DNA from 3 places in the Paeniglutamicibacter sp. MACA_103 genome. Region 2 is predicted to be linked to each of the others. Evidence: riboswitches for the same ligand, from Rfam matches in the RefSeq annotation. Region 2 holds a riboswitch; each other region holds the start of a gene.
The links. A riboswitch is a leader RNA that binds a small molecule or an ion and turns the genes downstream of it on or off. The one in region 2 is predicted to bind thiamine pyrophosphate.

Region 1: it holds a riboswitch for thiamine pyrophosphate, as region 2 does, so the genes downstream of both, thiO (glycine oxidase ThiO) here and thiM (hydroxyethylthiazole kinase) in region 2, are expected to answer to the same signal.
Region 3: it holds a riboswitch for thiamine pyrophosphate, as region 2 does, so the genes downstream of both, ACIPVK_RS16985 (ECF transporter S component) here and thiM (hydroxyethylthiazole kinase) in region 2, are expected to answer to the same signal.

What each region holds. Positions count from the first base shown of each region.
Region 1 is NZ_JBIXLN010000004.1:88,511-96,318, forward strand. Features, by position in the region: gene ACIPVK_RS03125 (LysR family transcriptional regulator) at 1-473, opposite strand, end outside; gene ACIPVK_RS03130 (hypothetical protein) at 616-1,728, shown strand; gene thiE (thiamine phosphate synthase) at 1,823-2,503, opposite strand; TPP riboswitch at 2,518-2,653, shown strand; gene thiO (glycine oxidase ThiO) at 2,648-3,880, shown strand; gene thiS (sulfur carrier protein ThiS) at 3,877-4,116, shown strand; gene ACIPVK_RS03150 (thiazole synthase) at 4,171-4,974, shown strand; gene ACIPVK_RS03155 (4a-hydroxytetrahydrobiopterin dehydratase) at 4,998-5,678, shown strand; gene moeB (molybdopterin-synthase adenylyltransferase MoeB) at 5,794-6,990, shown strand; gene ACIPVK_RS03165 (DNA gyrase subunit A) at 6,987-7,253, opposite strand; gene ACIPVK_RS03170 (zinc-binding dehydrogenase) at 7,735-7,808, shown strand, end outside.
Region 2 is NZ_JBIXLN010000038.1:33,897-41,704, reverse strand. Features, by position in the region: gene ACIPVK_RS16650 (alkaline phosphatase D family protein) at 1-1,529, opposite strand, end outside; gene ACIPVK_RS16645 (uracil-xanthine permease family protein) at 1,837-3,156, opposite strand; gene thiD (bifunctional hydroxymethylpyrimidine kinase/phosphomethylpyrimidine kinase) at 3,236-4,771, opposite strand; gene thiE (thiamine phosphate synthase) at 4,768-5,427, opposite strand; gene thiM (hydroxyethylthiazole kinase) at 5,424-6,242, opposite strand; TPP riboswitch at 6,234-6,332, opposite strand; gene ACIPVK_RS16625 (aldehyde dehydrogenase family protein) at 6,443-7,808, shown strand, end outside.
Region 3 is NZ_JBIXLN010000040.1:24,161-31,968, reverse strand. Features, by position in the region: gene ACIPVK_RS17015 (Na(+)/H(+) antiporter subunit C) at 1-412, shown strand, start outside; gene ACIPVK_RS17010 (Na+/H+ antiporter subunit D) at 409-2,037, shown strand; gene ACIPVK_RS17005 (Na+/H+ antiporter subunit E) at 2,034-2,648, shown strand; gene ACIPVK_RS17000 (monovalent cation/H+ antiporter complex subunit F) at 2,645-2,908, shown strand; gene mnhG (monovalent cation/H(+) antiporter subunit G) at 2,908-3,315, shown strand; gene ACIPVK_RS16990 (DUF4235 domain-containing protein) at 3,413-3,673, opposite strand; TPP riboswitch at 3,745-3,866, shown strand; gene ACIPVK_RS16985 (ECF transporter S component) at 3,921-4,544, shown strand; gene ACIPVK_RS16980 (ATP-binding cassette domain-containing protein) at 4,560-6,929, shown strand; gene ACIPVK_RS16975 (NUDIX hydrolase) at 7,014-7,475, opposite strand; gene ACIPVK_RS16970 (aminodeoxychorismate lyase) at 7,532-7,808, opposite strand, start outside.

The DNA of each region.
Region 1 (7,808 bases), on a different contig from region 2:
ACGTCGGGGACCCGGATCGGCCGGTCCGATCCCAGTATGCCGACCTCGCTGCTTCCGTTGCGCACAGAGGACACCACATCATCCACCGTGAAGGCCGCATCCGTGCTCACCGTGATCGAAGGATGCAACCGGGCGTAGGTGGCGATCATCGTGGTCAGCGGTTCCACTCCCGGGGACGGCATGGCAATCAGTTCGAGCCGACCGCTGCGCACACCCTTCACATCCGCCATGGCCGACTGCGCAGCCTCCAGGTCCCTGACCACCAACCGCGCCGGTCCCACCAACGCCTTGCCCGCCTCGCTGAGCACAGCCCGGCGGCCCACGCGGTGGAACAACGGCACCCCAGCTTCCTGTTCCAGGGTCTTGATCGCTTGCGACAACGATGGCTGGGCGATGAGAAGTTTTTCGGCGGCCCGGTTGAACCCCTGATGGTCAACCACCGCCAGGAAATACCTCAATTGCCTGACATCCATTGGTGCTCCCCCCGGCCAAGACCCGCATCTGGGTTGGGCGGGTCAATTCCAACCATTATGTTCCCTGCGCACAGGTGTCCGTCTTTCATGACGGCGCCCGTGACCAGCGATTCCACGGATATCCGGCTGTTAGGCTGGCCGCATGGTGGATCAGATGCATCCGTTCCCGAGAGTCGCCGTGGGCGATGCCGTCATCTTCGTTGACCAAACGCGGCCCGTGGCAGTGGTGCGCGGGCCGGGCCTGCCCGATCATCCGGTGAGCTGGCCGGAGCTGGATATCGGTATCATTTCCCCCGAGATCTCGCTGCTCAGTGCCCCCGATGCGGCATGGGTAGTTTATGCCGGCTGCGCAGACGAGATCGGCCCAACGGCATTGGGTCCCCATGGGATCCAGGACATCACCGCTGTGCGGATCGGCGCCGACGGATCCGTCGGACACGTGGGGGCAAATAGGTCCCGCGTGCTGGGAGCAACCCGTCACGGATTATGGACAGCTCCGTTCGAGGTCTTGCCCATTGATGAAAGCTACTCCGGCGGTGAACTGCCCGAGGGTTGGGCCGCACCCATGGCGCTTGAAGTCCACATGCCCACCCAAGCAACGCGAAGGGTGGAATTCGACCGGCAGGTGGAATCCGTGGGCGACGAGGAGGCCGGGACGTCGTTCTTGGTGCAGCCCTCACCCCCGGTTGCGCACCGCGACAGCGATGGATTCTGTTTTGAATACCGACGGGCAACACTGGTTCTGCCCGTCGGTGCGGAATTGCCTGCACGGGTGCGGTTCAGGGACTTCGTGCCCCAAGGCTGGGGTGAGCTTGTCGAGGACCGTTGGGAAGACGAGCCATCCGCGTCGTCCGCCGATCCGGAGGACATCGACCTGGACGGGATTCCAGGGACCAGATGGAACCGGGCGGCGCCGACCGCGGCGCAGGAATTGGCTGCGGTCCACGGAATTACCGGACAGTTTGCCAACATGGAAGCGTATTGGCGCGACGCCAACGGGGAATCCTTCCCGATCGCGGACGGCGTCAGCGATGCGCGGGTGGACGTGGAGGGGCAGTGGCCACAGACCCGGGTCAGAATCTCCTTCCGGCATCCCTACTATCCCGGGGGCCGGCTCCGACGCTCGATCCGGGTCTTCGACGAGGCGGGCCGCATCATGATCCACGAGTACGCAGGCATTCACCTGATGGAGGACCTGGACACCAACGACCTCCCCGATATTGGCGAGGAGCACGGAAGCGTGCTCGAGATCTAGGGGCAGAAACGTCGATGCCACCCACGGGCCTGACGGTTGGCACCCGCCCGAGGGTGGGCGCCGAGAGCCTGCCGCGGCCGAAAGCAGTTGCCGCTCAGGCGAGTTCCGGCAACCGGGAGAGCAACTGGCGGGCTGCCGCGGTCGGGTCGTCCGCGTCGGTGATCGCGCGCACCACCACGATGCGCGAGGCACCCGCCTCGACGACCTGCTCCACGTTGCCCAGATCGATCCCTCCGATGGCGAACCACGGCTTGGCCGTTTCCAGGGAGGCGGCATGCGCCACCATTTCCAGTCCGACGGCCGCGCGCCCGGGCTTGGTGGGTGTGGCCCATAGCGGGCCGACGCAGAAGTAGTCGATGTCGGGGTCTGCCGCGGCCGCGGTGATCTGCGCAGGGTCGTGGCTGGAAAGCCCCACGGTGACGGAGGGGCCGAGCAGCGACCTGACGCCGGGCAGCGGCAGGTCCTTTTGGCCGACGTGGAACACCGGGGCTCCGGAGAGCATCGCCAGGTCCGCGCGGTCGTTCACCGACCACGACTTGCCGCATTCCTCGGCAACACCGCGCAGCACAAGGAGCAGTTCAAGTTCCTCGGCGGCGTCCAGGTTCTTGTCGCGCAGCTGGATGATGTCGACCCCTCCGGCATAGGCGGCGCGCAGGAAATCGGCGAAATCCCCACGCTCCTTCCGGGCATCGGTGCACAGGTACAGCCGCGCGGCGGCGAGGTCCGGGGCGGATAAGACGGGGGTCACTTCATCTTGGGTGGTGATCTGGCTCATGTCTCCTAGACTAGTTCAGTACCGCGGGAGCCAGGAAAGCTGGCTGAGAGGGCGCCGATTGCGCCGACCGACAGATGCCGCCTTCGAAACGAGGGTGGCGTGGAACCTGATCCGGCTAATACCGGCGTAGGGAAGGAGACCTCGATGGCGTGCACCGTGCCCGACCCCCTCATGTGCGATGTCGCCGTCATTGGCGGCGGAATCATCGGCCTGGGCATTGCCCTCGAAGCCCAGCGTGCCGGGCACCGCACCATGCTCATCGACCCGGATCCCGCCGCCGGCGCGACCTTTGCCGCCGCCGGCATGCTGGCCCCGGTCAGCGAACTGCACTACCAGGAAGAGGACCTGCTCTCCCTCACCCTGGCCTCGGCCGCCCGCTGGCCCGACTTTGCCCAAACCCTGGGCGCGGAGACCGGCCTGGACACCGGGTTCCGCACCAGCCCCACGCTGGCCCTCGGCGCAGATGCCGCCGACCGTGCCGCACTCGGCGACCTGCGTGAGGCGCAAGCCCGGCAGGGGCTCGGGGTCACCCGGCTGTCCACCCGCGAAGCACGGGAGCTCGAGCCGTTGCTGTCCCCGCACATTTCCGCCGCCCACCTGATCGAGATGGACCACCAGGTCGACCCCCGGGCCGTGGCACGGGCCATCATGGCGCGCCTGGAGGCCGTCGGAGCCGAACGCGACGCGGCGGCCCCGGGCCAGACCCTGGTGCGCTCCCGGGCAACCGCCCTGCTGCACGAAGACGCCGCGGATTCCGGCTCCCGGGTCACCGGGGTGCTGCTTGCCGACGGCACCGAGGTCCGTGCCCGCGAGACCGTTCTCGCCAACGGCCTGGGCGCCGCCGACTTCGGCGGGCTGCCCGATTCTCTGGTGCTTCCGCTGCGCCCGGTGTACGGGGACATCCTGCGGCTGCGCGTCCCCGAACACCTGCGCCCGCTTACCACTGCCACGCTGCGCGGGATGGTGCGCGGACTGCCGGTCTACGTGGTCCCGCGCGGGGATGACACGGTGGTCATCGGGGCGACCGCCCGCGAAGACGGCAACCCCGGGGTCAGCGCCGGGGGAGTGCACCAGCTGCTGCGCGATGCCCAGGTGCTGCTGCCCGCCGTCGCCGAGCTCGAGCTCATCGAAACCACGGCCCGCGCCCGCCCCGGCACGCCGGACAACGCGCCGCTGCTGGGGCGCGTGGCCTCGGGAGGCGGGACAGACGTTCCGGGGCTGCTGGTCGCCACCGGATTCTTCAGGCACGGCGTGCTGCTCACGCCGATCGCCGCCCACATCATCGTCGAGCTGATCGCCGGCCGCAGCAACCCCTCATGGGACCGCTTCCGACCCGACCGGTTTTCACCTGTACTGCAACCCAAGGAGTATGCATGAGCACCATCCAACTCAACGGAGCCCCCCGCCCGCTGGACGCCGGAACCACCCTGGCCCAGCTGGTCACCGCCGTCACCGGCCGCCAGCTGTTGCCCACCGGCAAGCCGGCCGACGGCGGACGCCTTGGCGTGGCCGTGGCCCGCAACTCGGGGATCGTCCCGCGCAGCCAGTGGTCGGCGACCGCGCTTGAGCAACATGACGACATCGAGATCGTCACCGCCGTCCAGGGCGGCTGACCACCAGCACCCACCGCACGTCCGCCCCACCGACTTGGAAGAAAGCGAAGGACCATGACGCAAACACTGACAGAAATCGACCCGCTGGTCATCGACGGCATCACCCTGGGCTCCCGGCTCATCATGGGCACCGGCGGCGCGCCGAGCCTGGACGGGCTGGGTGCCGCTCTGGTTGCCTCGGGCACCGAGCTGACCACGGTGGCCATGCGCCGCTACAGCGCGCCCGGCCCGGGATCCACCGGCGGCACCAACCTCTTTGACCTGCTTCTCGAGAACAACATCCGCGTGTTGCCCAACACCGCCGGGTGCTTCACCGCCCGCGAGGCGCTGATGACCGCCGAACTGGGCCGCGAGGCCCTGGAAACCGACTGGGTCAAGCTCGAGGTCATCGCCGACGAAAACACTCTGCTGCCCGACGCCGTCGAGCTGGTCGAGGCCACCGAGGCGCTGGTGGACCGCGGTTTCAAGGTCTTCGCCTACACCAACGACGATCCGGTGCTCGCCCTGCGACTGGAACAGCTCGGCGCCGCGGCCGTGATGCCGCTGGGCGCCCCCATCGGCACCGGACTCGGGATCCTGAACCCGCACAACATCGAATTGATCGTCTCCCGCGCCTCCGTCCCGGTCATCCTCGACGCCGGAATCGGCACGGCATCCGATGCGGCCCTGGCCATGGAGCTTGGGTGCGACGCGGTGCTGCTGGCCTCCGCCGTCACCCGCGCCCAGGACCCGGTCCGCATGGCCCAGGCCTTTAGACATGCGGTCATTGGTGGCAGACTGGCGGCACAAGCAGGGCGCATGCCCAGGCGCACACATGCCCTGGCATCCTCCGCCATGGAGGGACGCCCGGATCTCTGAACCGGAACCCGAAGGAGAGAACCATGCCCGCAAAAGACGTTCTGACCACCGAACAAGTCCAGGCGAACCTGCTGCAGCTGCCGCAATGGCGCTACGGACTCGGTGCCCTGCGCACCGCGCTGAAGTGCGAGTCCTCGGCCTCGGCCCTGGCGTTGTTCGCCACCATCGGCGCGTTGGCCCAGGAGGCCAACCACCACCCGGACATCGACTGGCGCTATGACACGTTGTTCATCACCCTGACCTCGCACGACGCGGGGAGCCGGGTGAGCGCACGGGATGCGGCGCTGGCCAGGTCGATTTCCGCCGAGGCACAGAACTCCGGTGCCACGGCCCGGCCGGACCTTTTGCGGGTCGTGGAGATCGCCATCGACACCGACGACGAGGACGCCATCTCGGAGACCTGGCGCACGGCGCTGGGCTACAAGCGGCAGAAGGACGGCAGCCTGGCCGACCCCTTCGGCCGCGGACCTGCCCTCTGGTTCCAGAAGACGGCCACGCCAAACGCCAACCGCTTCCACCTGGACATCACGGTGCCGCATAGCGAAAGCTCGGCCATCCTGGGCGCGCTGGACGCCACCGGCGCGGCGCTGGACCCGGAGTCCGCCCCCAGGTTCGTGGTGGCCACCGACGCGCAGGGAAACAGGCTGTGCCTCTGCACCGAGGAGGGTCGGGAAATCGACGGCTCGCCCTTGGGCGGCCTCTAGCCAAATAGTTTGAGGGCCGCTCCCGAAAGGGATTTTCGGGGGCGGCCAATCTTGTTCTGGGCGCAGACAATAAATCATTTGTTGTTGTCCCCTTAGGTTTATAAGGCAGGTTTCATTGAGTACAACGTTCGTCGAAAACAACATTGCATCGTTGCCGCCACTGGTGGAGCCGGGGCCGCCCCTGATCGCCGAGGAGCTCGAACGCTACTCCCGCCATGCCTTGATGCCGGAGATCGGGCTCGAGGGACAGCGAAGGCTGCGCAACGCCAAGGTGCTGGTCATCGGGGCCGGGGGCCTGGGCTCTCCGGCATTGCTGTATCTGGCCGCCGCCGGCGTGGGAACGCTGGGGATCGTGGACGATGACACCGTGGAGCTGAGCAACCTGCAGCGCCAGGTGATCCACGGGGTGCAAGACATCGGCCGCACCAAGCTGGAGTCAGCCCGCGACTCGGTTGCCGCCATCAACCCGGGCGTGGATGTCGTGTTGCACCCGGTGCGGCTGGATTCCTCCAACGTGCTGGAGATCTTCGCCGACTACGACGTCATCCTGGACGGTGCGGACAACTTCGCCACGCGCTACCTGGTCAACGACGCTGCCGCACTGCTGGGCAAGCCTTATGTGTGGGGTTCCATCCTGCGCTTCGACGGCCAGGTCAGCGTCTTCTGGGCAAAGCACGGCCCGAACTACCGAGACCTCTACCCGGAACCACCGGCGGCCGGAACCGTCCCCTCCTGCGCGGAGGGCGGGGTCTTCGGGATGCTGTGCGCCTCGATCGGGGCGATGATGGTCACCGAGGCCGTCAAGCTCATCACCGGGGTTGGCGAGACCCTTCTGGGCAGGCTGCTGGTCTTCGATGCGCTCGGCTCGCGCTGGCGCGAACTGCGCATCGCGAAGGACCCGGAGGCCGCCCCGATCACCGAACTCGTTGACTATGAGATCTTCTGCGGACTTGCCGCGGCCGGGGACCAAACTCCTGAGGACGACGCGTTGATTGGAGTCGATGAGCTGGCTGCCCGGCTGGCCAAGCGGGATACGGGGGAGGAAGACTTCGTGTTGCTCGACGTGCGCGAGCCGGTGGAATTCGAGATCTCACGCATTGAAGGGTCCGTGTTGGTTCCACTCGCCGGCATCAGGGACGGGTCCGCGCTGGCCGGGATCCCGCGCGGCGTGCCGCTGGTGCTGCACTGCAAGTCGGGCGTGCGTTCGGGGCAGGCGCTGGAAGCCCTGGCCGCAGCGGGCTACACCGACGTCGTCCACCTGGATGGCGGGATCGATGCCTGGTTGAATGCGGAAATCCGGGCGCGGACCTAGTCCGATTCCAGCTCGGCGCGCAGCACCGCAATGTGGTCGGTGATCTTGCGCAGTTCGCCCTGCGTCCACCGCCGGGCCTGCATGTCAAGCACGGCACGGGCCTGGATTTCCCCGACGCCCAGGAGTTTCGCCGCCGCGGCAATGGCCTCGTCATGGGTTTGCGTTGCTTCAATGGCAGTGAACAGTTCCGCCCGCCTGTCGATGGCTTGCACGATGGCTTCAAGGATCTGCAGCTCTGCGCGGGTGTTGTTGCGCGGGTCCATGTTGCCATCATGGCATGGGCGCATCGTCCCCACGCCCCCTGGCGCCGCGCCGCTGGCGGCTCTAAGGCGGGATGCGGGGGAGGAGGACTTCGTCCTCCTCGATGTGCGCGCGCCGGTCCGGTTACTGGTGTGCAGGTCGTGAGTTGAGGTGCACAGTCAGGGCATCCCTAAAAAATGTCGGTGGCCGTAGTGTGGATAGCGTGAACCACCGTCGGATGCGGACCAGAGTTGTTGAACTGCCCGTGCCCCCGGTTGGCAAGGGTGCAACCACTTCATCCTCAATGGAGGAAAACACCGCCGATTGTCTCCCGGTCACCGCGGCGGGCGGGCACGTGGTCAACATCGGGTGTCTCGCCGGGGCGCCGACCAAGATCGACATCGACGCCCTGTCCTGCCGCAACCTCACCGTGCACGGGGTCTTCTACGGGTTTGACGAGCGGGCCTGGGAACCGGGGAGAACTCCACCCGACTGCGCGGCGAGGTGTTGCCGGCGGTGGGACGCGGAGAGATCCGCCCGGTCATCGATAGCACGTTTGACAAGGAAAACCACGCCCA
Region 2 (7,808 bases):
TCAAAATCCAGGTACTTGATGTGGGGGTTCAGCGCCTTGATGGCGGATTCGACGGCCAGGGAGGCCGTGCGCTCCGGAACCCGGAGGATGTCGTCCATGTTGTCGCTGGTGACGGAAGTGCACACCAGTTCCGTGCCGAGGGAACGGCCGTTGAGCGGGTAGGTCAGCGGGTCGGCCGGCAGATCGCAGGCCCAGCCCGAGTGGATGTCACCCGTCAGGAAGACGGTGTCTGTCACCGCGTTGTCCCGCAAATGCCTCAGGACCCGGTTCCGGTCTGCGACATAGCCGTCCCATTGGTCCACGTTGTAGGGAACGCCGTCGATATTGCCGTCCCCCATCAGTTCGCCCAAGGCATGCAGCTCCTGCGCGTTCAGGGTGGACGGAATGCGGACCGGGGTCATCATGACCGGGTTGCCTACCAGCTTCCATTGCTGCTGGTCATTGCCGAGACCGGCCAGCAGCCAGTCCATCTGCTCCGCGCCCGTCATGGTCCGGTCGGGATCGTCGATGGCGGGCTCTGCCTGGCTGTCGACCTGCTTGCTCCGGTACGAGCGCAGGTCCAGCATCGATAGGCTCGCCAACGCCCCGAACTCCAGCCTGCGGTATAGCTGCCCGTCGGTTTCGTAGCGAACCGGCATCCACTCCGCGTAAGCCTGCCTTGCGTGCCCCGAACGCGCTGCCCAGCTTCCTTCGGCACCCTCGGTGTGGTTCGCGGCGCCTGACGAGAACGCATCGTCGGCGAATTCATGGTCGTCCCAGGTCACCACGAACGGCGCCGCGGCATGCAGCGCCTGCAATTGAAGGTCCGTCTTGTACTGGGCGTGGCGCCGGCGGTAGTGCTCCAACGTGGTCATCTCCACGGCCGGGTCGTGGGGACGGACAACGATGTCACGCGCCTGGTATTCGCCGGGCGCGTACTCGTAGACGTAATCGCCCAGATGGAGCACCAGGTCCAGGTCGCCGCGGTCTGCCAGGTGCCGGTAGGCGGCGAAATGGCCGGCCTGGTAATTGGCGCACGAGACCACGCCCATCCGGAGCCGGTCCACGGCCGCACCGGCCGCCGGAGCGGTGCGTGTCCGGCCCACCGGGGAATAGTCCTGGCCGAACTTGAACCGATACCAGTAGGTCGTTCCCGGTGACAGCCCGGCAGCCACAACCTTGAGGGTGTGGTCGCGCCAGGCACCCGTCTGTGCCCATCCGCCTGCCACCACCCGCCGGAAATCGGAATCGGCGGCTACCTCCCAGCGGATCCGGGCATCGCCGCCGAGTCCCGAGCCGGGCGTCGCGTCTGCCTCCGGAGTCAGCCGCGTCCACAGCAGCACCGAATCCTCAAAGGGATCGCCCGAGGCAATCCCGTGCCGGAAGAAGCCACCGGCGCCATGCGCCGGCGGAGAGGTGGAAAGAATGCCTGTGAAGGTGGCGGCGGCGGCAATAATGCCGGCCGACCGAAGCACTTGACGGCGCGGAAGCACCTTGGCTGCTGACTGGGACGGCACGAAGGATCCGGTGGATGAAGTCACCTTGCCCATTCAACCTCATCGCTGCGCCCATGGGTACGGATCGCGGGCCGGTCCTGGGCTCGGGGGTGCCATGCCGCCGCGTGGTCCACGCCGCCCAGGCAGCCGGCCACCGGACGATCGACGTACGGCACCCGGCGGGCGTCGCCCCCGAAGATGGAGGCAGCCCTCCGCCTCGCCGGTCCTGGGGACGCGGCGATGCGAAGGGCTGCCTCCGTGACGTCCTCCGGCTCGGCCCGAACGCCCCTGGCGGTCATGCCCACGGACATGAAATCAACAGGATGACGCGCCGGTTGAAGGAGTCCGACCGAAAACGTCCTTAGCCAAGCTTGGAGTGCGTGGCCCCGCTGATTTCCCCGGCGTCGGTCGGCTCGGTGCCCCGCGCCCGGGCAATGTTGCGCATCAGGTGGAAGATCACCAAGGTCGCGATGGTGCCCAGGGCAATGCCGCCGAGCTTCACCTCGCCGAAGGCCAGGTCCTCGGTGACCGCAATGGCGATGATCAGTCCGGTGCCGGCGGTCATCAGGTTGATCGGGTTGGCGAAGTCGACCTTGTTCTGCACCCACAGGCGTGCGCCGATGATCCCGATCATGCCGTAGAGCACGATGCCCGCGCCCCCGGAGACCCCGGCGGGGATGGTGTTGATGACGGCGCCGAACTTCGGGAAGAACGCCACCAGGATCGCCACGATGCCCGCGATCCAGTAGGCGGCGGTGGAATACACGCGCGAGGAGGCCATCACGCCGATGTTCTCCGCGTAGGTGGTGGTGCCCGAGCCTCCGCCGAAGCCGGCCAGCAGCGTCGCGGCGCCGTCGGCCATCAGCGCGCGGCCGTTGACCGCGTCCAGGTCCCGTCCGGTCATCAGGCCCACGGTCTTCACATGTCCGATGTTCTCGGCGATCAGCACGAACACCACCGGCAGGAACACCAGCATGGTGTCCAGGTGGAAGGTGGGGGCGGTGAATGCCGGCAGCCCCAGCCATGCCGCCTTCTCGATGGGCTCGAAATTGACCTGCCCCTGCGCGAGCGCCACCAGGTAACCGGCAACCAGGCCCAGCAGGATCGACAAGCGGCCCAGCAGGCCCTTGAACAGCACCGCGGACACCACGATGGCCAGCACCGTGGCGAAGGTGGTCAGCGGGAAGTCCTGCATCGGCTTCAGCGTCGCCGAGGCCAGATTGAGCCCGATCAGCGCGACGATGGTGCCCATGACCACCGGCGGCATCAGCGCGTGGATCCACCCGGTGCCCGATTTCTGCACGATCAGCCCGACGACGAACAGCGCCGCACCGGAGACCACGATGCCGCCCAGCGCGCCGGCCATCCCGTGCCCGGCCATGGCCGCGGAAACCGGGGCGATGAACGCGAAGGAGGAACCCAGGTAGCTGGGCACCCGGCCCGCGGTGATCAGCAGGAACAACAGGGTCCCCACGCCGGAGAAGAACAGGGTGGTGGTGGCCGGGAACCCGGTGATCGCCGGGACCAGCACCGTGGCCCCGAACATCGCCATGACGTGCTGCACGCCGATGGAGATGGTCTGCGGCCAGTGCAGGCGCTCGTTCGGGGCCACCACCGTTCCGGGGGAGATGGACTTGCCGTCGCCGTGCAGGTTCCAGCCAATGCCGAATCGGTTGCTCATGGGTGCCTTCCGGGCGCAGGGTGGGAAAAATGCCGGGGGAGCGCACGCGCGGCGCGCCAAACCCCCTGTGGCATTTTACTCACCCCACGGGCAGTGCGACACCTCGGGTGATGCGGCCCACCCCGTCCCCGGCGCCGGGCGCATCGGCGGCGGTCTGCGCGAAGAAGTCCAGCTCGTGCACGGACGAGGCCTCGAACGCGCGCCACATGGCCGCCCGCGTGGCTTCGTCGGCCCGTGCGTGAACGCCCCGGACCAGCTCGATGGCCCGCGCCGTGACGTCGTCGAACTCCTGGGAGGAGTAGGTGGCGAGCCAGTCCGCGTAGGGGTGCGCCAGGTGGTTGGCCGCCGCCAGCCGCTTGCCCACGTCCTGGTAGATCCAGAAGCAGGGCAGCAGCGCGGCGGCGAGCACCGGGTAGTCGTCGCTGCCGGACCGCAGGTGGTTGAGGTACGCGGTGGTGGCGTTCGAGGGCTCCGGGACCTGATCGGCGAGCCGGCCGCGGTGCAGCGTCATTTCCTCCTCCAGGCAGCTGGCGGCGCTTCCCGCCCAGAAGCGCTGCTCCTGAGTGGTGGGGGCGAGTTCCGAGGCCCGCGACATGACCCGAGCATAGCTGCGCAGGTACAGGGCGTCCTGGCCCAGGTACTCCTCGAAGTCGCTCGTCTGAAGGGACCCGTTCTTGAGCTGGCGGATGAACGCGAGCTCGTCGATGCCTGCGCGGATGCCGGCGATCGCCTCCCACCAGTGCGCCAGCGGGTCCCGGGCCGGCGCGGGGCGCACCCCGTCCCAGAGCGCTGCCAGGTGGTTGACCGGGCCGTGTCCGCCGCCGACCGCCAGCTCGTCGGCCCGGGCAATCGCCTCGGACAGCCAGGCCTTGGCGTGGCGCAGCGCCTGGGCCCAGTCACCGCCGCGGGCGTAGAAGGTCGCCAGGGCGGAGGAGAGCGAGCAGCCGGTGCCGTGCGTGTTGGCCGTGGCCAGCCGCGGCGAGGCGACCTCGAAGAGCACACCGTCGGGACCGATGAGCGCGTCCCGGCAGGTTTCCCCTTCCAGGTGCCCGCCCTTGGCCAGCACCAGGACCTGGTACTCGGCGGCGACGGCGCGCGCCTGGGCCACCGCCTGTTCCCAGTTCCCGGCGACCTCGGCGCGCGCCAGCACGGCAAGTTCCGGGATGTTGGGGGTGATGACGTCGACGTGGGCAAAGAGGCGCCGCAGCGCGGTGGTTGCCTCGGCATCCAGCAGCGAATCCCCGCTGGTGGCGACCATGACCGGGTCCAGCACCACCGCCGGGGCGTCGGAGCCCGCGGCGGTCCGGATCCCGGCCAGCCAGCAGCCGAGCTCGTCGATGACCGCCGCGTTGGCGAGCATCCCGATCTTGATCGCGTCGATGGCGATGTCCTCGGAAACGGCGCGCAGCTGCGCCAGCAGGAAGCCTGCCGGCGGCACGTGCACGGCACTGACGCCGCGGGTGTTCTGCGCGGTCAGCGCGCTGATGGCGGCCATGCCGTAGCCGCCGGCCGCGGCAATGGACTTGAGGTCGGCCTGGATGCCGGCCCCTCCGGAGGGGTCGGATCCGGCGATGGACAGGATGTTCTTCACGGTGCTGGTGTTGGGGGTGTTCATGGCTTCGTGCCCTCCCAGAGGTTCAGTAGGTTCGTGGCCGCGGCGCGCGGATCCCCGGCGGCGCAGATGGCGCGGACCACCGCGACGCCGGCGGCACCGGAGCGGGCCAGCGGGGCCACGTCGTCCGCGTCGATGCCGCCGATGGCGATGACGGGCAGGTCGCTGAGCCCCACGGCGCGCGCCAGGCCCGCATGGCCCAGCGGCTCGGGGTGGTCCCTCTTGGTGGGGGTGGCATGCACGGCGCCGACCCCCAGGTAGTCGATGGTGCCCGGGGAGCGGAGCTGCAGCTTGTTTGCGGCGTCGATCTGCGCATCGCTGGCGGCGCTGAGGCCCAGCACGGCGTCGGGGCCGATAAGTTCGCGCACCAGGGCCGCGGGCAGGTCGGACTGGCCGATGTGCACCCCCTGCACGTCGGCGCCGGAGGCGCGGGCGGCCAGGAACACGTCGACGCGGTCGTTGACCAGCAGTGCCGCGCGCCCGGCGGTGTGGTGGGCGCATTCCATCACGACGTCCGCGAATTCGCCGGCCGGCATGTCCTTGCAGCGCAACTGCACCGTCCTGATCCCTCCGTCCACCGCGGCCTTCACGATGTCGGCCAGCGGACGTCCGGCGGTGGAGGCGGAGTCCGCGACCAGGTACACGCCGTAGACGCTCATGAGAGCACCGCCGTGGCGCCCAGCTCCGCGGGGGAGACAGCGGCCAGCGCGTCGAGGAAGAGCGGGGCGAAGGTGCCTGGGCCCGCGGCCGTGGCGGCCGCGCGTTCGGCCGCCGCCGAGTAGAAGGCGTGCGCGGCAACCGTGGCGACCAGCGGGTCCCCGCCGGTGGACAGGAAGGCGGCGCAGAGAGCGCCCAGCGCGCACCCGCCGCCGGTGATGCGGGTCAGCAGCGCGCTGCCGCCGTGCACGAACACGGTGCGCACCCCGTCGGTGACGAGGTCCGCTTCCCCGGAGACGGCGACGACGGCGCCGCTTTCCCTGGCCAGCGTCCCGGCGGCGTCGGTCGCGGCGGCAACCGAGTCGGTGGACTCGACCCCGCGCCCGCCGACGGCCTGACCGGCCAGCGCCAGGATCTCCGAGGCGTTGCCGCGGATCACCGTGGGCCGCGCGGCCACGAGCTCGCGGGCGAGCGCGGTGCGCACGCGCAGCGAACCGACGGCCACAGGGTCCAGCACCCAGGGGGTCGAGGCCGCTGAGGCGCCGGCAACCGCCTCGCGCATGGCGGCCGCCTGCTCGGAGTTCGGGGTGCCCAGGTTCACCAGCAGGGCTGCCGCCACCGCGGCGAAGTCGCCGGCCTCCCCGGGCACGTCCACCATGGCAGGGGACCCGCCGGAGGCCAGCAGCACGTTGGCGGTGAAGTTGGTGACCACGGTGTTGGTCAGGCACTGGACCAGGGGCGTGGAGGAGCGCAGTGCGCCCAGGGCATCGGCGAGCTCGCCGGGTGTTACGAGTTTTGAAGGCGCCATGGATTCCATGAGCAACATCCCTCCGCTAGTACGAACTAGATCAGGTTCTACGGGTTTCATCTCAGCCGGCCGCAAGTGCCGACACCCCGTGTCACTATGCGCGAGCCTATCCCACCGGGCGCCGGGTCCGGCACTCCATGTCACCGCGCACCGAGCACGCCAAGCGTGGCGGCCTGTTGCCGATGCCACAGTGGCCGTAGGCTCAAGAGATGGGCACTTCCGACACCTCACACAAATCCGCAACGCCACGCGAAGCGACGGCGCTGAACGAGCTCGAGCTGCCCGAAGTGGTGCCCGAACTGCCGGAGAACATCGTGGAGATCGTCGCCTCGATGCACGACGTGGTGTCCACCCGGCTGGCGCACCCGCGCCGATTCCGGGCCTCGCAGCTCAAGGCCCTCGAGCGCATGCTGGAGGCGCACGAACAGGACTTCATCGACGCGCTGGCCGACGACCTGGGCAAGGGCGCGGTCGAGGCGAAGATGACCGAGATCGACATGGTGCGCGCGGAAATAGACCACGCGCAACTGCACCTTTCCGAGTGGATGGAATCCAAGCCGGTGAAGATCCCGCTGGTCCTGCATCCGGCGGCGGCCAAGATCGAGCCGCAGCCGCTGGGGGTGGTGCTGGTCATCGGCGCCTGGAACTACCCGCTGCAGCTGATCCTCGCCCCGCTGGTCGCCTCCATCGCCGCGGGCAACGTCACCGTGCTCAAGCCCTCGGAGCTGGCCCCGACCACCTCCACGCTGCTGGGCCGGCTGATCCCGAAGTTCCTGGACCACCGGGCGTGCGCCGTGGTCCAGGGCGGGGCCTCAACCAGCAAGATCCTGCTCGAACAGCACTTTGACCACATCTTTTACACCGGCGGAGAGCGTGTGGGAAAGATCGTGGCCCGCGCCGCGGCCGAGCACCTGACACCCGTGACCCTGGAGCTGGGCGGGAAGTCCCCGGCCGTGGTGATGGACGGGTCCTCCGCCACGGTGGCGCGCCGGCTGGCCTTCGGGAAGTTCATGAACGCCGGACAGACCTGCGTGGCGCCGGACTACGTGCTGGCCGTGGGCGACGCCGCCATGAACCTGGAAAAGCAGCTGGCCAAGGCGATCACCGGGTTCTACGGCAAGAACCCGCTGGCCAGCCGCGACTACGGCCGCATCGTCAACAAGGCCCACTTCGACAGGCTGGTTTCCTACCTGGAGCACGGCGAGGTCCTCATCGGCGGCGGGTACGACGCGGACACCCTGAAGATCGAGCCGACAGTGATGGCCAACGTTGATCCGGGCTCGGAGCTGATGCGCGAGGAGATCTTCGGCCCGATCCTGCCGATCGTCGCGGTGGAAAGCTTCGACGCGGCGGTGCGCTTCATCAACGCGCGCCCCAACCCGCTGGTCGCCTACCTCTTCAGCGAGAACCCGCGGCTGCAATCTGCCTTCGGGGACCAGGTGCGGGCCGGGGCCATCGTGCACAACGCGCCAAGCCTGCACCTGGCCGTCCCGGGCCTGCCCTTCGGAGGCGTGGGCGCCTCCGGCATGGGTTCATACCACGGGCGGCATGGCTTCGAGCGGCTCTCGCAGATGC
Region 3 (7,808 bases), on a different contig from region 2:
GATCTACCTCCTGCTGGAGCGTTCCCTCACCCGGGTGCTGCTGGGCATCGTGGTCCTGGGCAACGGCGTGAACCTGCTGATCCTCTCCGCCGGCGGCCGCCGCGGGCAGGCCCCGCTGTACCAGGCGGGGCTCGACGCTGAGCAATACAGCGACCCGCTGCCCCAGGCGCTGATCCTCACGGCCATCGTGATCACCTTCGCGGTGACCGCGTTCATGCTGGGCATCATCTACCGCTCCTGGGTGATCTCCCGGGCCGACGTGGTCGCCGACGACGACGAGGACCGTCGCGTCTCGCAGCAGTCGACCTTCGACTTCGAGGAAGACTCCCCGGTTCCCGAGGACACCACCGAATTCGAGGGGGACGGGCTCGTGCCCGCAGAAGACACCAAGGACGAGGGGCCGCGCGCATGATCGATGCACCACTGACCGCCGTTTCATTTGCCCCGCTGGCGGTGGCCCTGCCGATCTTCGGCGCGGCACTGGCCTTCATCCTGCGCCGCAAGCAGCGCACCCAGCGCGCGGTGACCATCGGCGTCCTCGTGGCCACCCTGTGCCTCGAGGCCTGGATGCTGGCCCTGGTCTGGGACGGCGGGACCTACTCGGTCACGCTCGGCGGCTGGGCACCGCCCTTCGGCATCTCCATGGTCGTGGACGGGTTCTCCGCCTTCATGCTGGTGGTCTCCACCATCGTCTCCCTGGCCGTGTTGCTCTACGCCACCAGCCAGGGCCTGGCCGACGGGGACGAGGACGGGCCGGTGTCCATCTTCCACCCGGCCTACCTGATCCTGGTGGCGGGCGTGTCCAACGCCTTCCTGGCCGGGGACCTGTTCAACCTGTACGTGGGCTTCGAGATACTGCTCACCGCTTCCTACGTGCTGCTGACCCTGGGCGGCACCACCGCGCGCATCCGCGCCGGGACCACCTACGTGGTGGTCTCGGTGGCCTCCTCGCTGCTGTTCCTGATCTCCATCGGCATGATCTACGCGGCCGTGGGCACCGTGAACATGGCCGACCTGGCCCAGAAGCTGCCGGACATCTCCCCGGGCACCCAGACGGTGCTGCACGTGATGCTGCTGGTGGCCTTCGGGATCAAGGCCGCGGTCTTCCCGCTGTCCTTCTGGCTCCCGGACTCCTACCCGACGGCGCCAGCGCCGGTCACCGCGGTGTTCGCCGGGCTGCTGACCAAGGTCGGCGTATACGCCATCATCCGCACCGAGACCCTGCTCTTCCCCGGGAACCAACTCTCCGACGCGCTGATGCTTGTGGCGGGGCTGACCATGCTGGTGGGAATCCTGGGCGCCGTGGCGCAGACCGACATCAAGCGCATGCTTTCCTTCACGCTGACCAGCCACATCGGCTTCCTGATCTTCGGCGTCGCCGTGGGCAACCAGCTGGGCCTGGGCGCCACCATCTACTACGTGGCCCACCACATCGTGGTGCAGACCTCGCTGTTCCTGGTGGCCGGGCTCATCGAACGCCGCGCCGGGACCTCGAACATCGACCGGCTCGGCTCCCTGGCGAAGCTCTCCCCGCTGCTGGCCCTGCTCTTCTTCGTCCCGGCCATGAACCTGGGCGGCATCCCGCCGTTCTCCGGGTTCCTGGGCAAGCTGGGGCTGGTCCAGGGCGGCGCCGAGCTGGGCACGCCCATGGCCTGGGTGCTGGTCGGCGTGTCCCTGCTGACCTCGCTGTTGACGCTGCTGGCCGTCGCGCGCATCTGGAACAGGGCGTTCTGGCGCAATGCCGAGGACGCCACGGACCCGGACCCGCTGCTGCTGGTGGGCGTCTCCGCGGCCCGCGGCGCCACCTACGACATCGTCGCCGACGAACCGGCCAGCCGCTATTCCGACCGCGGAAACGCCGCCCTGCTGCCCAACGGCATGCTCGCCATGACCGCGGCCCTGGTGCTGGTGGGCGTGGCCCTGACGGTGTTCGCCGGGCCGCTCTTCGACTTCAGTGACCGGGTGGCCGGGCAGATGCTGGACGAGGGCAACTACATCGAGGCCGTACTCGGCGCCGGAGAGGGGCAATCGCGATGAGCCGGGAACAACGTCTGGCCGATGCCAAGGACGAGCACGGGCAGCGCCAGCGCTCCACGCTGCGCCAGGAAATTCCGCTGCTGCTCGGCATGACGCTGGTCTGGGGCGCGCTCTGGCAGGACTTTGCCCTCGGCAACCTGGTCTTCGGGCTGCTGATCTCGCTGTTGCTGGTGCGGGTCTTCCGCCTGCCGCCGGTGATCCTCTCGGGACGCTTCAACATCTGGCGCGCGGTGGTCTTCGTCGGGGCTTTCCTGCGCGACGTGACACTGGCCAGCTTCGAGGTCATGTACCTGGCGGTGTTTCGCGGGCCGCGGACCACCAGCGCGGTCATCACCGTCACGCTGCGCACGGAGTCGGACCTGCTGGTCACCTTCGTGGGCCACGTGCTGACGCTGGTGCCCGGCTCGTACGTCGTGGAGGTGGACCGCCGGAGCTCCACGCTGTACCTGCATGTGCTCAACGTCAACGACCAGGCGGGCGTGGAAAAGGCCCGCGCATCGGTCCTGCTGATCGAGGAACGGCTGATCCGGATGATGGGCACCACCGAAGAGCTGGCCGCGCTGAAGGCCGAGAAGAAGGCACCGAGCAAGGAACACGGAGCAACCTCATGAACATCGTCTTGTGGATCTGCGGAATCACGCTCTCGATTGCCGCCTGCCTGGCCATCGCCAGGCTGGCGATGGGACCGTCCATCCTGGAACGCGTCATCGCCACCGATGTCCTGTTGCTGATCATCTCCGCGGCGCTGTGCATCGAGATGACCGTCAACAGGCACACCAACAACCTGGTCTTCGTGCTGCTGGCATGCCTGGTCGGGTTCGTCGGCTCGGTCACGGTTTCCCGCTTCGTCACGGACCGGAGGAACGCCTGATGCTTGACACCATCATCGACATCGTCGCCGGGACGTTCATGATCGTCGGATCCCTGATGTCCCTGGCCGCGGGAATCGGCATGCTTCGCTTCCCCGACCTGCTCTCGCGGCTGCACGCCGCGACCAAGCCGCAGGTGCTGGGACTGTTCCTGCTGCTGGCGGCGCTCGGGCTGGAACTGCGTTCCTGGGCCGTGCTGCCGGTGCTGGCGCTGGCGTGGCTGCTGCAGCTGCTCACCGCACCGGTCTCGGCGCACATGGTGGGGCGCGCCGGCTACCGGACGCGGCACCTCAAGCGCGAGACCCTCGTTGCGGATGAGCTGGCGGCGGTCGTCGAGGCCGCTGAACAGCGGGAGGAAGACGAAAGCGGCCGGGGCGGAACGCGGGACCGCACCGACTTCATCGACTAGGCCCCGCGGCGCGCATCCCTGCCCGGGATCCAGGGGAGCGCCGGAAACGATTCAGGTGCCCACGGGAAATCCGTGGGCACCTGAATCGTTTGTGGTGTTAGGCCTTCTTGGCGAACCGGGCCAGGGCCCTTTGGGTTCCGCGGTCGGTGAGCACCTGGATCAGGGCGGCGGTCGTGGCCGAAAGCACGGCGAAGACAATCGCCTGGCGCATGCTGGCCTCGGCCTGGGCCTCCTTGTTGCCGTGCTTGGGCGGCTGCTGGCCGGTGAATCCGATCCAGGCCTTGTCAACGATCTTTCCACCCACGAATCCTGCGGCGATCGAAATAAGCGGGCCGACGAGTTTCATCAAGCTGTTCACGGGAACTCCCAAATGTTGCGGGCAACGGTACCTGCCCCAGCATAGCGTGAGGTAGCATCATAGGACTGAAACAATCACGACAGGGGAGCGTCGTGCGGAGAAATTCGCACCAAGGCGCTGAGAGTGCGGAGAGCCGCAGACCCTCGAACCTGCCCCGGCTAGTACCGGCGAAGGAAGTCGAGTTCTCAGGGGTGCGTTCGCATAGACGCGTTCCCTCCCCTCCTTGAATCCAAGGAGGATCTCCACCATGAGCATCGCCAACCAGCCCGCCGGGCACCACACGGCCAGCAAGTCCTGGCGTGTCGTCGACATCGTCATCGCCGCCGTCATCGCCGTGTCCTCGGGCGTCATCTTCTGGGCCTGGAACAGCACCCACCACCTGCTCGACGTGCTGTTCCTGGCCTTCCCGCCCTCGGCCGCCCTGGTCTCGGGCATGTGGCTCTTCCCCGCGGTGCTCGGGGCGCTGATCATCCGCAAGCCCGGCGCCGCACTGTTCTGCGAACTGGTCGCCGCCATGGTTTCGGCGCTCATGGGTTCGGAATTCGGGCTGACCGTCCTGGCCTCCGGCCTGATCCAGGGCCTCGGCGCGGAGCTGGTCTTCGGCGCGTTCCGCTACCGCAAGTTCAACCTGCCCGTGGCACTGCTGGCCGGTGGCGCGGCGGGACTCTTCGGCAGCGTCAACGACACCTTCATCTTCCGCTGGTTCCCCGAATACACCACCGGCATGCTCTTCGCATACATCGCGTTCATGACCATCTCGGGAGTCGTCATCGCCGGGCTGCTGTCCTTCTTCGCCACCCGTGCCCTGGCCAAGACCGGCGCCCTCGGAGCCCTTGCCAGCCGCAAGGCAGCCACCGAACCCATCATCTAGGCCGCGGTCGCCTTCATGACTTCACATTCGATGCTGCACCGTGAAGCCGACGCCCCCGGCAAGGAACGCCGGCTGGCCTCGGCCGTGTCCGTCAGCGCCCGCAACTGGGGGTGGCGGCATGCCGACCGCGCCCAACCTGCACTGTGGGGCCTTGACCTGGAAATCCGCGCCGGGGAGCGGGTGCTGCTGGCCGGGCCCTCGGGTGCCGGCAAATCCACGCTGCTCTACGCCCTGGCCGGGGTCCTGCACGAGGACGACGATGCCTATTCCTCCGGCGAGCTCCTGCTCGACGGAACGCCGGCGGCACAGGGCCGGGGACTGGTCGGGCTCATGCAACAGGACCCCGAGACCCAGGTCGTCCAGGCCCGGGTCGGGGACGACGTGGCCTTCGGCGCCGAAAACCTCTCCGTGCCGCCGGAAGAGATCTCCCGGCGCATCATCGAGGCCCTCGACGCCGTGGGGCTCGACGTCCCGCCGGAGCACCCCACCGCGGCGCTCTCGGGCGGGCAAAAGCAACGCCTGGCCCTGGCCGGGATCCTGGCCATGGGCCCGGGGCTGGTCCTGCTGGACGAGCCGACGGCGAACCTCGACCCGGCCGGCGTGCTGGAGGTCCGCGACGCGGTGATCCGGGCCTTGGATGCCACCGGTGCGACCCTGCTGATCGTCGAACACCGGCTGGAAGCCTGGGCGCCGCACATGGACCGGGTCATCGTGCTGGAACCGGGCGGGGGCATCGCCCACGACGGGACCCCGCAGGAGCTCTTCGGGCCCGGCGAGGTTCGCGAGGAACTGATCTCCGCCGGGGTCTGGGTGCCCGGATACACCCCCGCCATCGGCGCCGGGGATGAGCGCGCGGAAGGCGGCACCCTGCTGCTCGAGGCCAGTGCCCTGGCCGTCGCCCGGAAGCGCGGCGGTGTTCCGGCCGCCGACGGGCTTGACCTGCGCCTTGCGGCGGGCGAGGCCTGGTGCGTGCGCGGGGCCAACGGCTCGGGCAAGTCGACCTTCGCGCTGACCCTCGGGGGATTGCTGCCGGCGGCCGCCGGCACGGTGCTGGCCACCGCGGAACTGGCGGCCGGCTCCGAATCGCGCCCCTACCATTGGCGCGCCACCGAGCTGGTGGGCCGCATCGGCTCGGTGTTCCAGGAACCCGAACACCAATTCGTCACCAACACGGTGGCCGAGGAACTGGCCTTCGGCCCGAAGCACGCGGTCAAACAGGGCACCCGGGACCCGCTGTTCACCGATGAGGAAATCGCCTCGCGGGTCGAGTCATTGCTGGAGCGGCTGCGGCTGGGCCACCTGGCCGAGGCAAACCCCTTCACCCTTTCGGGCGGGGAAAAGCGGCGGCTCTCGGTGGCCACGGTCCTGGCTTCCTCCCCGCAGGTCCTGATCCTGGACGAGCCGACCTTCGGGCAGGACGCCAATACCTGGCGCGAGCTTGCACTGCTGCTGCGCGAGGAGCTGGAGGGCGGCACGGCGATCATCGCCGTGACCCACGACGCCGACTTCGCCCGCGCACTGGGCGCCCACGAATTCGTCCTCGATGCCCGGGGCACCCGGGACCGGACCCCGGACGCGGAGGTCCGCCCCGGGTTGCTGGAGGCCGATGTCCGCGGCGGGGCCAGCTTCCTGGGCCGGGCGAACCCGCTGGCGAAGCTGGTCGCCGTCGCACTGGCAACGATCCCGCTGGTGGCCTCGATGGACTGGGCCAGCAGCTCCCTGGTGGTCCTGGCGACCGTCCTGGCATTGCCGCTGGCCGGGCTCTCGATCCCGCGCTTCCTGGCCCGGGGCTGGCCGCTGCTGCTGGCGGCGCTCTTCGGCGCCTGGGGGACCGCGCTGGTGGGCAACGACTCCGGGGCGGTGTTGTTGGACCTGGGCATCTTCGACGTGACCGAGGGGTCGCTGGCGGCCGGTGCCGCCACCGGCCTGCGGGCCTTCGCCGTGGCCATCCCCGCGGTGCTGGTGCTCTTCACGACCGACCCCACGGACCTGGCCAATGCGCTGGCGCAGAAGGCGCGGCTTCCGCACCGCTTCGTGCTCGGGGCGCTTGCCGGCATGCGGCTGCTGGGGTTGCTGATCGAGGAATGGACCACGCTGGGCATGGCCCGGCGCGCAAGGGGCGTGGGCAGCCGCGGCTCGGTGGGCCAGCGGATGCGCGCCAACCTGGGGCAGGTCTTTGGCCTGCTGGTCCAGGCCATCCGCCGGGCCTCGCGCCTGGCGGTGACCATGGAGGCCAAGGGCTTCGGCACCAACGAGCGGACCTGGCTCAGGGAATCGGTGTACGGGCGCCGCGATGCGGGCATCGTTGCCGCGGGCCTGCTGCTGGGCGCCGCCGCCACCTGGGCCGCGGTCGCGCTGGGAACCTGGAACCTGGTCTGGACCTAGTGGTGGAGACACGATGGGTCCCGGTCCCGGTGCATCTTGCCATGCGCGCAGGGAGGGGGACCCGTTCGTTTCCCGGAGCGGTGGCTAGGCACCGAAACCCATGGAGGCGATGGCCGGCAACGCCCCGGCCGCAAGGTTTTCAAGTACGTAGCGTTCGTGTTCCGGCATGGGATCGGGCAGCTTATCCAAATCGAACCATTCAAGGGCCGCGCACTTCTCCGGCTCCATGATCCTCGGCTCCCCGTCCCAGCGGGTGGCGGCGAAGAAGAAGTCCACGCGCTGGGCGCGCGGGGAATCCCCGCCGTTGGTGCGGTGCAGGGTGGCCAGCGGGAGCAGGTCCCGCGGCTCCAGCCGCAACCCCGTTTCCTCGGCCGCCTCGCGCACCGCTGCGGAGCCCACCGATTCTCCGGCCTCGACGTGCCCGGCCGCGGCGCAGGCCCAGTGCCCGTCCATGAAACCGGTGTTTTGCCGCAGCTGCAACAGCACCTGGCCGCCGCGGCGCAGCACCACGTAGGCGGCGGGCACCAGCTGGAACAGTTCTTGCATGGGATACCTCGATTCCTGCGCGGCATCCGCCGGGGGACTGGATGCGGGAAAGTCCCTTATTGGATGGCGTCGACCATGGCGGTGAGCTCGGCATGCAGCTGGCCGTCGCGGGCGATGGCGGTGCCGTCGATCGAATTCACCGGGGTGAGCAGCCTGACGCTGGAGACCAGCCAGACGCCCTCGGCATCCATCAGGTTCTGCGGGGTCAACGGCCCGTAGCCCAGTTCCCACCCGGCTTCCCGCGCGGCGGTGAAGATGGCGCCCTGGGTCGTGCCCGGAAGGATGCCGGTCTCCAGGGTCGGGGTGATCAGGCGCTTGGTGTCCCCGTCGCGG